DNA from 3 places in the Kitasatospora sp. NPDC098663 genome. Region 1 is predicted to be linked to each of the others. Evidence: riboswitches for the same ligand, from Rfam matches in the RefSeq annotation. Region 1 holds a riboswitch; each other region holds the start of a gene.
What was found. Region 1 has a riboswitch for cobalamin ahead of metE (5-methyltetrahydropteroyltriglutamate--homocysteine S-methyltransferase). Riboswitches for the same ligand answer to the same signal wherever they lie in the genome.
Positions count from the first base shown of each region.

Region 2: linked by a shared signal. The riboswitch ahead of ACIQVZ_RS20175 (ABC transporter substrate-binding protein) and the one ahead of metE (5-methyltetrahydropteroyltriglutamate--homocysteine S-methyltransferase) in region 1 are both predicted to bind cobalamin.
Region 3: linked by a shared signal. The riboswitch ahead of ACIQVZ_RS17105 (FecCD family ABC transporter permease) and the one ahead of metE (5-methyltetrahydropteroyltriglutamate--homocysteine S-methyltransferase) in region 1 are both predicted to bind cobalamin.

Region 1 covers NZ_JBIWAP010000005.1:174,140-177,405, reverse strand. The annotation lists gene ACIQVZ_RS07515 (ABC transporter ATP-binding protein) at 1-18, shown strand, start outside; gene ACIQVZ_RS07510 (ECF transporter S component) at 15-908, shown strand; cobalamin riboswitch at 938-1,160, shown strand; gene metE (5-methyltetrahydropteroyltriglutamate--homocysteine S-methyltransferase) at 1,325-3,266, shown strand, end outside.
Region 2 covers NZ_JBIWAP010000017.1:90,356-93,621, forward strand. The annotation lists gene ACIQVZ_RS20170 (iron chelate uptake ABC transporter family permease subunit) at 1-714, opposite strand, end outside; gene ACIQVZ_RS20175 (ABC transporter substrate-binding protein) at 711-1,655, opposite strand; cobalamin riboswitch at 1,777-1,982, opposite strand; gene tkt (transketolase) at 2,420-3,266, shown strand, end outside.
Region 3 covers NZ_JBIWAP010000013.1:195,651-198,916, reverse strand. The annotation lists gene ACIQVZ_RS17110 (ABC transporter ATP-binding protein) at 1-519, opposite strand, end outside; gene ACIQVZ_RS17105 (FecCD family ABC transporter permease) at 519-1,601, opposite strand; cobalamin riboswitch at 1,691-1,830, opposite strand; gene sodN (superoxide dismutase, Ni) at 1,919-2,314, opposite strand; gene sodX (nickel-type superoxide dismutase maturation protease) at 2,616-2,978, shown strand; gene ACIQVZ_RS17090 (CGNR zinc finger domain-containing protein) at 3,027-3,266, opposite strand, start outside.

The sequences.
Region 1 (3,266 bases):
GCCGAGACCGCCCGGTGAGCGCCGTCCGGATCCCCGGCCGGGCCCGCGTCGTCGCGGCCCTGGCCGCCTTCATCGGCTTGGTCGCCTTCACCTGGCCGTTCGTCGTCGCCCCGGGAAAGTTCGGCTCCTCCTACGCCCCGCCGCTGATCTTCGGCGCCCTGCTGATCCTGGTGCTCGCCGTCGTCATCGCGGAGATCGCGGCCGGCGGCATCGACGCCAAGGCCCTCGCCATGCTCGGCGTCCTGTCCGCCGTCAACGCCGGGCTGCGCCCGCTCGGCGCCGGCACCGCAGGAGTGGAGACGGTCTTCTTCATCCTCGTCCTGGCCGGCCGGGTCTTCGGCCCGGGCTTCGGGTTCACCCTCGGCTGCACCTCGCTGTTCGCCTCCGCGCTGCTCACCGGCGGCGTCGGCCCCTGGATGCCGTACCAGATGTTCGGCTGCGCGTTCGTCGGCATGCTCGCCGGGCTCCTGCCGAGAACCCGGCGGCGGCGCTGGGAGGTGGCGATGCTGGCGGCGTACGGGGCCTTCTCCGGGTACCTCTTCGGCTTCCTTCTCAACCTCTCCTTCTGGCCGTTCTCCACCGACCCGAACAGTTCCATCGCCTACCTGCCGGGGCTGCCGTTCACCGAGCAGTGGCACCGCTACCTGCTCTTCGACCTCGCCACCTCGCTCGGCTGGGACACCGGCCGGGCCGTCACCACCTTCACGGCCGTGCTCGTCGTCGGCCCGGCCGTCCTCACCGTCCTCCGCCGCGCGGCCCGCCGCGCCAACTTCGAGCCCGTGGTGCGCTTCGAAGCCCCGGACGGTCGACGAGTCACCACGAACGGCACCGCCAGCGGCACCGCGAACGGCGCCGCGAACGGCGCCGCGAACGGCGAGGGAGTCTCACCATGCGGACGGCTTCCGTGAATTCCGCGTCGGCCCCGGTGGTTTGCCCCTAAGCTGGCCACGCAGCTGGTTCGTCCTGTCCGCCAGGCAGGACGTCGCAAGAGGGAACCCGGTGGGAATCCGGGACTGCCCCGCAGCGGTGAGTGGGAACGACCGCCGTCATACGCACTGGACCCGGGACGGGTCTGGGAAGCGATGGCCAGTAGGTACCGGACGCCGACAGGCCCGGTGCGCCCACGAGTCCGAAGACCTGCCCGTTGCCCGCCCGCGGACCGTTCCGCGTGCGGATACCCCGGTGACCTCGTGGGCGGGTCGGCGACCATACCAGGCGGATCGGGCACACGCGTCGACGTGAGCCGCCGCCCGGTTCGTCATCCCTTCGCGCTCTCGTCCCGTCCCCGGGCACTTGAGGAGCCAGACTCGCGAAGGAGAGTCCCTTGACCACGAAGTCCGCAGCCGCGGCGACCAGGGCCACCGTGTACGGCTACCCCCGGCAGGGCCAGGGCCGGGAGCTGAAGAAGGCCATCGAGGGCTACTGGAAGGGCACGGTCACCGCCGACGCCCTGCGGGAGACGGCGGTCGGCCTGCGCCGGGAGAACTGGGCGCAGCTCGCCCAGGCCGGGGTCCTGGAAGTGCCCACCGGCGACTTCTCGTTCTACGACCACGTACTGGACACCACGGTCGCCGTCGGCGCGATCCCGGCCCGCCACCGGGCGGCCGTCGAGGCGGACGCGCTGGACGGCTACTTCGCCATGGCGCGCGGCACCCAGGAGGTCGCGCCGCTGGAGATGACCAAGTGGTTCGACACCAACTACCACTACCTGGTGCCCGAACTCGGCCCGGACACCGTCTTCACCGCGGACCCGGCCAAGGCCGTCGGGGAGTTCCGGGAGGCGCTGGCGCTCGGCCACACCGCACGCCCCGTGCTGGTCGGCCCCCTCACCTACCTGCTGCTCGCCAAGCCCGCCCCCGGTGTCGCCGAGGACTTCCAGCCGATCACCCTGCTGGACCGGCTGCTGCCGGTCTACGCGCAGCTGCTGGCGGACCTGAAGGCGGCCGGCGCCGAGTGGGTGCAGCTGGACGAGCCCGCGCTGGTGCAGGACCGCACCCCGGCCGAGCTGAACACCGCCGCCCGCGCCTACCGTGAGCTGGGCGGCCTGGCGGACCGTCCGAAGCTGCTGGTCGCGAGCTACTTCGACCGCCTGGGCGAGGCCCTGCCCGTGCTGGCCAAGGCCCCGGTCGAGGGCCTGGCGCTGGACTTCACGGGGCCCGCCGCTGCGAACCTGGACGATCTGGCCGCCGTCGGCGGGCTGCCCGGCAAGCGGCTGGTGGCCGGGGTGGTCGACGGGCGCAACATCTGGATCAACGACCTGGAGAAGTCGCTGGCGACCCTGGCGACCCTGCTGGGCCTGGCCGAGCGGGTCGACGTCGCCCCGTCCTGCTCGCTCCTGCACGTGCCGCTGGACGCCGCCGCCGAACGCGACGTCGACCCGCAGATCCTGCGCTGGCTCGCCTTCGCCAAGCAGAAGGCCCGGGAGGTGGCGCTGCTGGCCCGGGGTCTGCGCGAGGGCACGGGGGCGATCGCCGCCGACCTGGCCGCCAACCGCGCCGACCTCGCCTCGCGCGCCAACTCGCCGATCACCCACGACCCGGCGGTGCGCGCCCGTACCGCCGCCGTCACCGCCGACGACACCCGCCGCGCCCAGGCCTACCCGCAGCGGGCCGAGGCCCAGCGCGCCCGGCTCGGCCTGCCGCTGCTGCCGACCACCACCATCGGCTCGTTCCCGCAGACCTCCGAACTGCGGGTCGCGCGGGCCGACCTCACGGCGGGCCGGATCGACGCGGCGGCCTACCGGGAGCGGATGGAGACCGAGGTCCGGGAGGTCATCGCCTTCCAGGAGAAGGCCGGACTGGACGTCCTGGTGCACGGCGAGCCCGAGCGCAACGACATGGTCCAGTACTTCGCCGAGCAGCTCACCGGCTACCTCGCCACCCGGCACGGCTGGGTGCAGTCCTACGGCACCCGGTACGTGCGCCCGCCGGTCCTGGCCGGGGACATCTCCCGCCCGCACCCGATGACCGTCGACTGGTTCGGCTACGCGCAGGGCCTCACCGACCGCCCGGTCAAGGGCATGCTCACCGGCCCCGTCACGATGCTCGCCTGGTCCTTCGTCCGCGACGACCAGCCGCTCGGCGACACCGCCCGGCAGGTCGCCCTCGCCCTGCGCGACGAGGTCACCGACCTGGAGGCCGCGGGCGCGGCCGTCGTCCAGGTCGACGAGCCGGCCCTGCGCGAGACCCTGCCGCTGCGCGCCGCCGACCGCCCGGCGTACCTGGCGTGGGCCACCGAGTCCTTCCGCCTGGCCACCTCGGGCGTCC
Region 2 (3,266 bases), on a different contig from region 1:
CAGGTCGCGGGCCGAGGAGGCCAGGACCGTGACACCGGCCAGCGCGACCGCGGTCAGGAAGACGGCGGTGGGCCACCGCACGCCGGCGACCGAGCCCAGCGTCCACTCCATGACACCGCGCGCCGCGTTGCGGTCCCCGAGGACCATCACCACGAACGAGGTGTAGGCCCCGCACATCTGTCCCACCGCGATGCCGGCGAGCACGGTCCGGGTGGTCGGTAGCGATCGGGTGCGGGCGCCGGCCAGTGCCAGGACGACGACGGCGGCGAGCAGGGCACCGGCGAAGGCCGCCGTCGCGACCGCGCCGGTGCCCACGGCGCCGGACACGCCGACGCCGAGGACGATCACGGTGACCGCGCCGGCGGCGGCTCCGTCGGAGATCCCGAGCAGGAAGGGATCGGCCAGGTCGTTGCCGGTCAGCGTCTGCAGCACCGCGCCGCAGACCGCGAGGCCGGCGCCGGTGGCGGCCGCTCCCAGGACCCGGGGCAGCCGCAGCTGCCAGACGATCTGGTCGTCCAGCAGCGTGACGTTCGGGTCGCCCAGCCCGAGACGGCGCAGGACGACGTCGATCACCGTCCGGACCGGTTCGTGTTGCGAGCCCACGGCCAGGCCGAGGAGCACGGTGGCCAGGAGCAGGGCCGCACCGACGGCCAGGGCCGCCGTCGCGCGGCCCTGACCGGAGCGCCGCGCGACGGGGTGGGGCGCGGTGGTCATGAACCCGGGTGCAGTTGGCCCAGTCCCGCGGACACCTTGGCGGCGCCGTCGGCGAGCAGCACGCCGGGAGTCGACTCCGAGAACGGCACCACCACGAAGGCCTTGCGCTGCACGGCGGTGAGCTTGCTCAGCACCGGGTCGTTCGCCAAGTAGTCGATCTTGGACTGGGCCGTGTCCCAGCCGGCGTCCGCGAGCACGATGGCGTCCGGGTCCGCCGCGACGACCTTCTCCCAGCTCACGTTCTGCCAGCCACCGGGCAGGTCCGCGAAGACGTTGCGGGCGCCCACGGCGTCGAGCACGAGTTGAGGTCCGCCGTGGCCGGCGCCGACGAACGGCGCCTTGGTGTCCGAGTCGAACCACAGGACCTTCAGGTCCTTGCCCGCGGCCGTCGCCGTCAACTGGGCCAGCTGCTGCTCCTGCTGCTGCCGGATCGCGGTGGCCCGCTCCGTGACACCGAAGACCTTGGCGACGTCGTTCAGTTCGCCCCACACCGCCTGCCAGGTCGTCGGCGCCACCTGGCTCTTGTCCGAGCAGCCGAACGGGGACAGGTACGACGGGATGCCCTGGCCGCGCAGTTCCTCCCGGGTGCCCGCGACCTTGTCGGTGAACGCGCTGGAGTAGGAGGCGTACAGGAAGTCGGGACGGGCCGCGAGGAGCTTCTCCTTCGTCGGGTAGTCCTTGGAGAGCACCGGGACGGAGTCGTAGGCCGCCTTCCACTTCTCCGGGACGGAGTCGTCGAGGTAGGCGGTACCGGCCATGCGGGACTGCAGGCCGAGGGCCAGGGCCACTTCGGTGGCACCCTGGTTGAGCGTCACCAGCCGGTCGGGCGGCGCGCCGACCGTGACGGTGGTCCCGCAGTTGTCGACGCTGACCGGCGCGGCAGTTCCGGTCGTCCCGCCGGACGTGGCGGGCGCGGGGGCGCCCGTGCAGGCTCCGAGCATGCCGACGAACAGGACGGCCGCGACCGTCCGGCCGACACGTATCGGACCTGTGGGACGTACGGAACATATGGAACGGAACGGATGCGGCAGACCGCTGGGCACGTGTTCTCCAAAACCCTCGTGGAACATGTAGCGCCGTGGCCGGTCTCCTGGCTTCCGCATCGACACGCCGCGGCCGACCTTCCCGGACGGCTCTTCCAGCCCGCCCAGTGGCCCTGACCGCTGGAAAAGCCGGTCAGCGAGGGCCGCGGAACTCCGCGGCAACAGTGGCGAGGGCCGCACCGGACTCAGACCGGTTTCCCGTACACCACGGCGATGGAAAGGTATCAGGCGTGGTCAGGTCGGTGCTGGCCAGCCCAAGGGATGATCGTCTGGACCGTTCCCGGGGTTGCGGGAGGGATCGGCCACGGGGCCCGGCCAGGGGTCTCAGGTGCGGGCGGAGACGTGGCCGGTCGTCGGCGTCGAGCGGATCGAGCACGCCGTCACCGACCCTGCTCGGCGGCGGAGGCACCGTGCCGTCGAAGGGGGGCCCGCGCACGCCCTCCCGCGGACCTGCGACGGGTGGTCAGGGGTGTGTTCCCCCACTTCGGGGGCAAGCGACGAGGCGGAGCGGCTCACCGAAAGGGTGTGTCGTGCCGGACAGCGCGCCACCCCTGGGCATAGTTCGTACATCACCAGCAACCACGCGGGCGACGGCCCGGCGGTCGTGCCCGCCCAGTGCCGCAGGAACGATGGACGACAAGCCGAGACGAAGGAGCAACGGCATGGCGAACGACCAGAACGACGCTACCGCGCGGCGCGACGAATCCCTCGCGGATCCGGTGGCAGGGCGGGCAGGGTGGGACGAGGTCGACGCGCGGGCGGTGGACACCGTGCGGCTGCTGGCCGCCGACGCGGTGCAGAAGGTCGGCAACGGCCATCCGGGCACCGCGATGAGCCTGGCCCCACTGGCGTACCTGCTGTTCCAGAACGTCATGCGCCACGACCCCGGCGACGACCGGTGGCTGGGACGGGACCGCTTCGTGCTCTCCTGCGGCCACTCCAGCCTGACCCTCTACATCCAGCTCTACCTGGCCGGCTACGGCCTGGAACTCTCGGACCTGCAGGCCTACCGGACCTGGGACTCCGCCACCCCCGGGCACCCCGAACACCGGCACACCCCCGGCGTGGAGATGACCACCGGCCCGCTGGGCCAGGGCCTGGCCAGCGCGGTGGGCATGGCGATGGCCGCCCGCCGCGAACGCGGTCTCCTCGACCCGGACGCCGAAGCGGGCACCAGCCCCTTCGACCATCACGTCTACGTGATCGCCTCCGACGGAGACCTGATGGAGGGCGTCACCGGCGAGGCCGCCTCCCTGGCAGGGCACCAGGAACTCGGCGACCTCATCGTCTTCTACGACTCCAACCACATCTCCATCGAGGACGACACCGACATCTCCTTCAGCGAGGATGTCCCGGCCCGCTACGCCGCTTACGGCTGGCACGTGCAGACCGTGGACTGGACGCGCACCGGCCGCTACGTCGAGGACGTCGACGCGCTCCTGGCGGCCACCCGCGCCGCCCGGCAGGAGACCGGCCGCCCTTCGCTGATCATGCTGCGCACCGTGATCG
Region 3 (3,266 bases), on a different contig from region 1:
GTGGCCGATGTCCAGGTGGTTGGTGGGCTCGTCCAGCACCAGCAGCCGGGGCTCCTGGACCAGCGCGCGGGCGATCAGCACCCGCTGCTTCTCGCCGCCGGACAGGCTCAGGAAGCCCCGCCCGGCCAACTGCTCGGCGCCGACCTTGCGCAGCGCCTCGGTGCAGCGCGCGTGGTCGTCCGCGCCCGGGCCGCCCAGGCCGCGCCGGTGCGGCAGCCGGCCCATGGCGACCACCTCGGCCACCGTGAAGTCGAACTCGGCGGAGTGCTCCTGGGGGAGTGCGGCCACCCGCCTGGCGGCCTCGCGCGCGGTCAGCGCGTGCAGGTCCGCGCCGTCCAGCCGGACGGCCCCGGCGGCCGGCCGCAGCGCCCGGTAGACGCAGCGCAGCAGCGTCGACTTGCCGCTGCCGTTGGGCCCGACCAGCCCGACCACCTGCCCGGCGGCGGCGTCCAGGGCGACGTCGTGGACCAGCCGGGCGCCGGCCAGCTCGACCGAGACGGAGTCCAGGGCGAGATCCATCAGCGGCCTCCGAAGGAATAGCCGCGACGGCGCATCAGCAGCAGGAAACAGGGCACCCCGAGCACTGCGGTGACCACCCCGACCGGCAGTTCGGCGGGCGCCAGCAGGGTGCGCGAGACGATGTCCACCCAGACCAGCAGCAGCGCCCCGGCGAGCGGCGCGACCAGCAGCACCCGGCGGTGCCCGGCGCCGACCAGCATCCGGGCCAGGTGCGGCACCATCAGCCCGACGAAGCCGATCGCCCCGCTGACGGCCACCACCGTGCCGGTGACGGCGGCGGTCACCACGAACAGCTCGCGGCGCAGCCGGTCCGGGTCCACGCCCAGCGAGGCGGCCGTCTCGTCGCCCATGGCGAGCGCGTCCAGCCGGCCGGCGGAGCAGGCCAGATACGCCACGCCGGCCAGCACGGTGGCGGCGGCGATCGGCACCGAGCCCCAGGTGGCGCCGCCGAGGCTGCCGAGCAGCCACATCATGGCGTCCCGGGCGGCCTCGCCGCGGGCGGCCGCGAAGACCATCAGCGCGGTGACGGCGGAGAAGCCGTAGGAGAGCGCGGTGCCGGTGAGCACCAGCCGCAGCGGGGTGAGCCCGTAGGCCGTCCGCGCCGCGAGGTAGACCAGCACCATGGCGACCAGCGCCGAGCCGAACGCGGAGGCCGAGATCGCCCACACCCCGAGCGAGGCGAAGGCGCCGAGCAGCAGCACGGCGTTGGCGCCGACGGCCGCGCCGGAGGAGATGCCGAGCACGAACGGGTCGGCCAGCGCGTTGCGCACCAGGGCCTGGACGGCGACGCCGGTGGCGGCCAGCCCGGCGCCGACCACGGCGGCCAGTACGGTGCGCGGCAGCCGGATCTCCCAGACGATCGCGTAGGCGGCGGCCTCGTCCGCCTCCAGCCGTCCGCCCGTCAGCCCGGCGGCCAGCAGCCGCAGGGCGCGGGGCAGGCCGATCCCGGAGGCGCCCAGCGCCACGCCGCAGAGCAGCGAGAGCAGCAGGGCGGCGGCCAGGCCGACGGCGAGCGGGAGGGCGGGTATTCGGCGGGCGGGCGGGCTCGTTGCGCCACTGCCCGCGGCTGCGGTGCTGCTCACGGTGCGCCTTGCCTCGGGCCGCGGGTGCGCGGGGGCGGCACCGGTCGGGTGCGGGCCCGGGCGCCATCCCCTCGCAGTCCACGGCGAGTTGTCGGGAGTTCAGCGGCCGGGGGCGATCGGGCTGGCACGGCCCCAGGGGCCGTGCTCACCGTTGCGGGTCAGCGCCGGATTCACACCGGACTTCCCCCTCGGACGCCCTGGCAGCATAACAGCCACTCAGGCTAGGCAACCCTTACCGGGCCCGGGTGGGGCGTGGACGCACGACCGCCCCCGTCCGGGCTTGCGGACGGGGGCGGTCGGGTGGCGACGCGTCAGGCTCAGGCCTGCTTGGTCTCCCAGAAGATCTTGTCGACCTCGGCGATCAGGTCCAGCAGGGCCTGGCCGGTGGCGGGGTCGGTGGACGCCTTGGCGGCCGAGGCGGCCTTCAGGGTGTCGTTGATCAGCTGGTGCAGCTGCGGGTACTTCTCGAAGTGCGGGGCCTTGAAGTAGTCGCTCCACAGCACCGAGATGTGGTGCTTGACGGCCTCGGCACGCTGCTCCTTGATGATCAGGGCGCGGGTGCGGAAAGCCGGGTCCTCGTTGGCCTGGTACTTCTCCTGGGTGCCCTTGACCGACTCGGCCTCGATCCGGGCCTGCGCCGGGTCGTACACGCCGCAGGGCAGGTCACAGTGGGCGTGGGCGGTGGCGCGCGGTGCAAACAGACGAGAGAACATGGGAGTCCTTCCTTAGATCGTCTTCCCGCGCCCGAGATTACCCTTCCGCACCCGGGGTTTCGCGATCGGGCGGTGGGCCTAGGGCAAAAGGCGGACCCGGAACCGGGGTAATCCGGACACCGAACGGATCGAACGGGGTGACGGTCCGTACGGCAGACTGGGACCGGGCGGTCCGGGAGGAGGAGTCGTGGCGCGGAGCACGGAACCGGCGGGCACGGAACCGGCGGGCACGGAACCCCGGGGGCGGGGCCGGGGCGGCGGCGCGGTGCCGTTCGGGCTGGTCGACGTGGCGGGCCCGTCGATGGTCCCGACCCTGCGCGAGGGCGACCAACTGCTGGTGCGCTACGGCGCGCCGATCCGGCCCGGCGCGGTGGTGCTCTTCCGGCACCCCTTCCAGCAGGACCTGCTGGTGGTGAAGCGGGCCGCCGAGCGGCGTCCGAGGGGCTGGTGGCTGCTGTCCGACAACCGCCCGGTGGACAGCGACAGCCGCAGCTACGGCCCGGTCCCGGACGAGCTGGTGCTCGGCCGGGTGCTGCTGCGGCTGCGCCCGCGCCCGGCCTGGCTGGCGCCGGGGCGGCGGCTGGAGCGGCTGCTGCTGAGCACCCGGCTGGCCCGGGTGCCGGGCCTGGCCCGCCGCCTGGGCGTCTGGGCGGAGCAGCTCTGATCCCCTGAGCCCGGCCCGGACCTAGGCCCAAAGTCACTGGCATTGGGCCTAGCCGGCGGCGCCGAGTGCCGCGGCCTCGGCCTCCTGGCGCTTGCGGGCCCGGTACGCGGCGACGTTGGCGCGGGTCGCGCAGCGGTCCGAGCAGTAGCGGCGGGAGCGGTTGGTCGAGGTGTCCAGGTAGGCGTTGCGGCAGGGTGCGGCCTGGCAGATGCCGAGCCGGTCGGCGCCCAGCTCGGTCAGGTGGACGGCCAGGCCCATGCAGGCGACCGCGCTGAAGTGCGCGGTGGC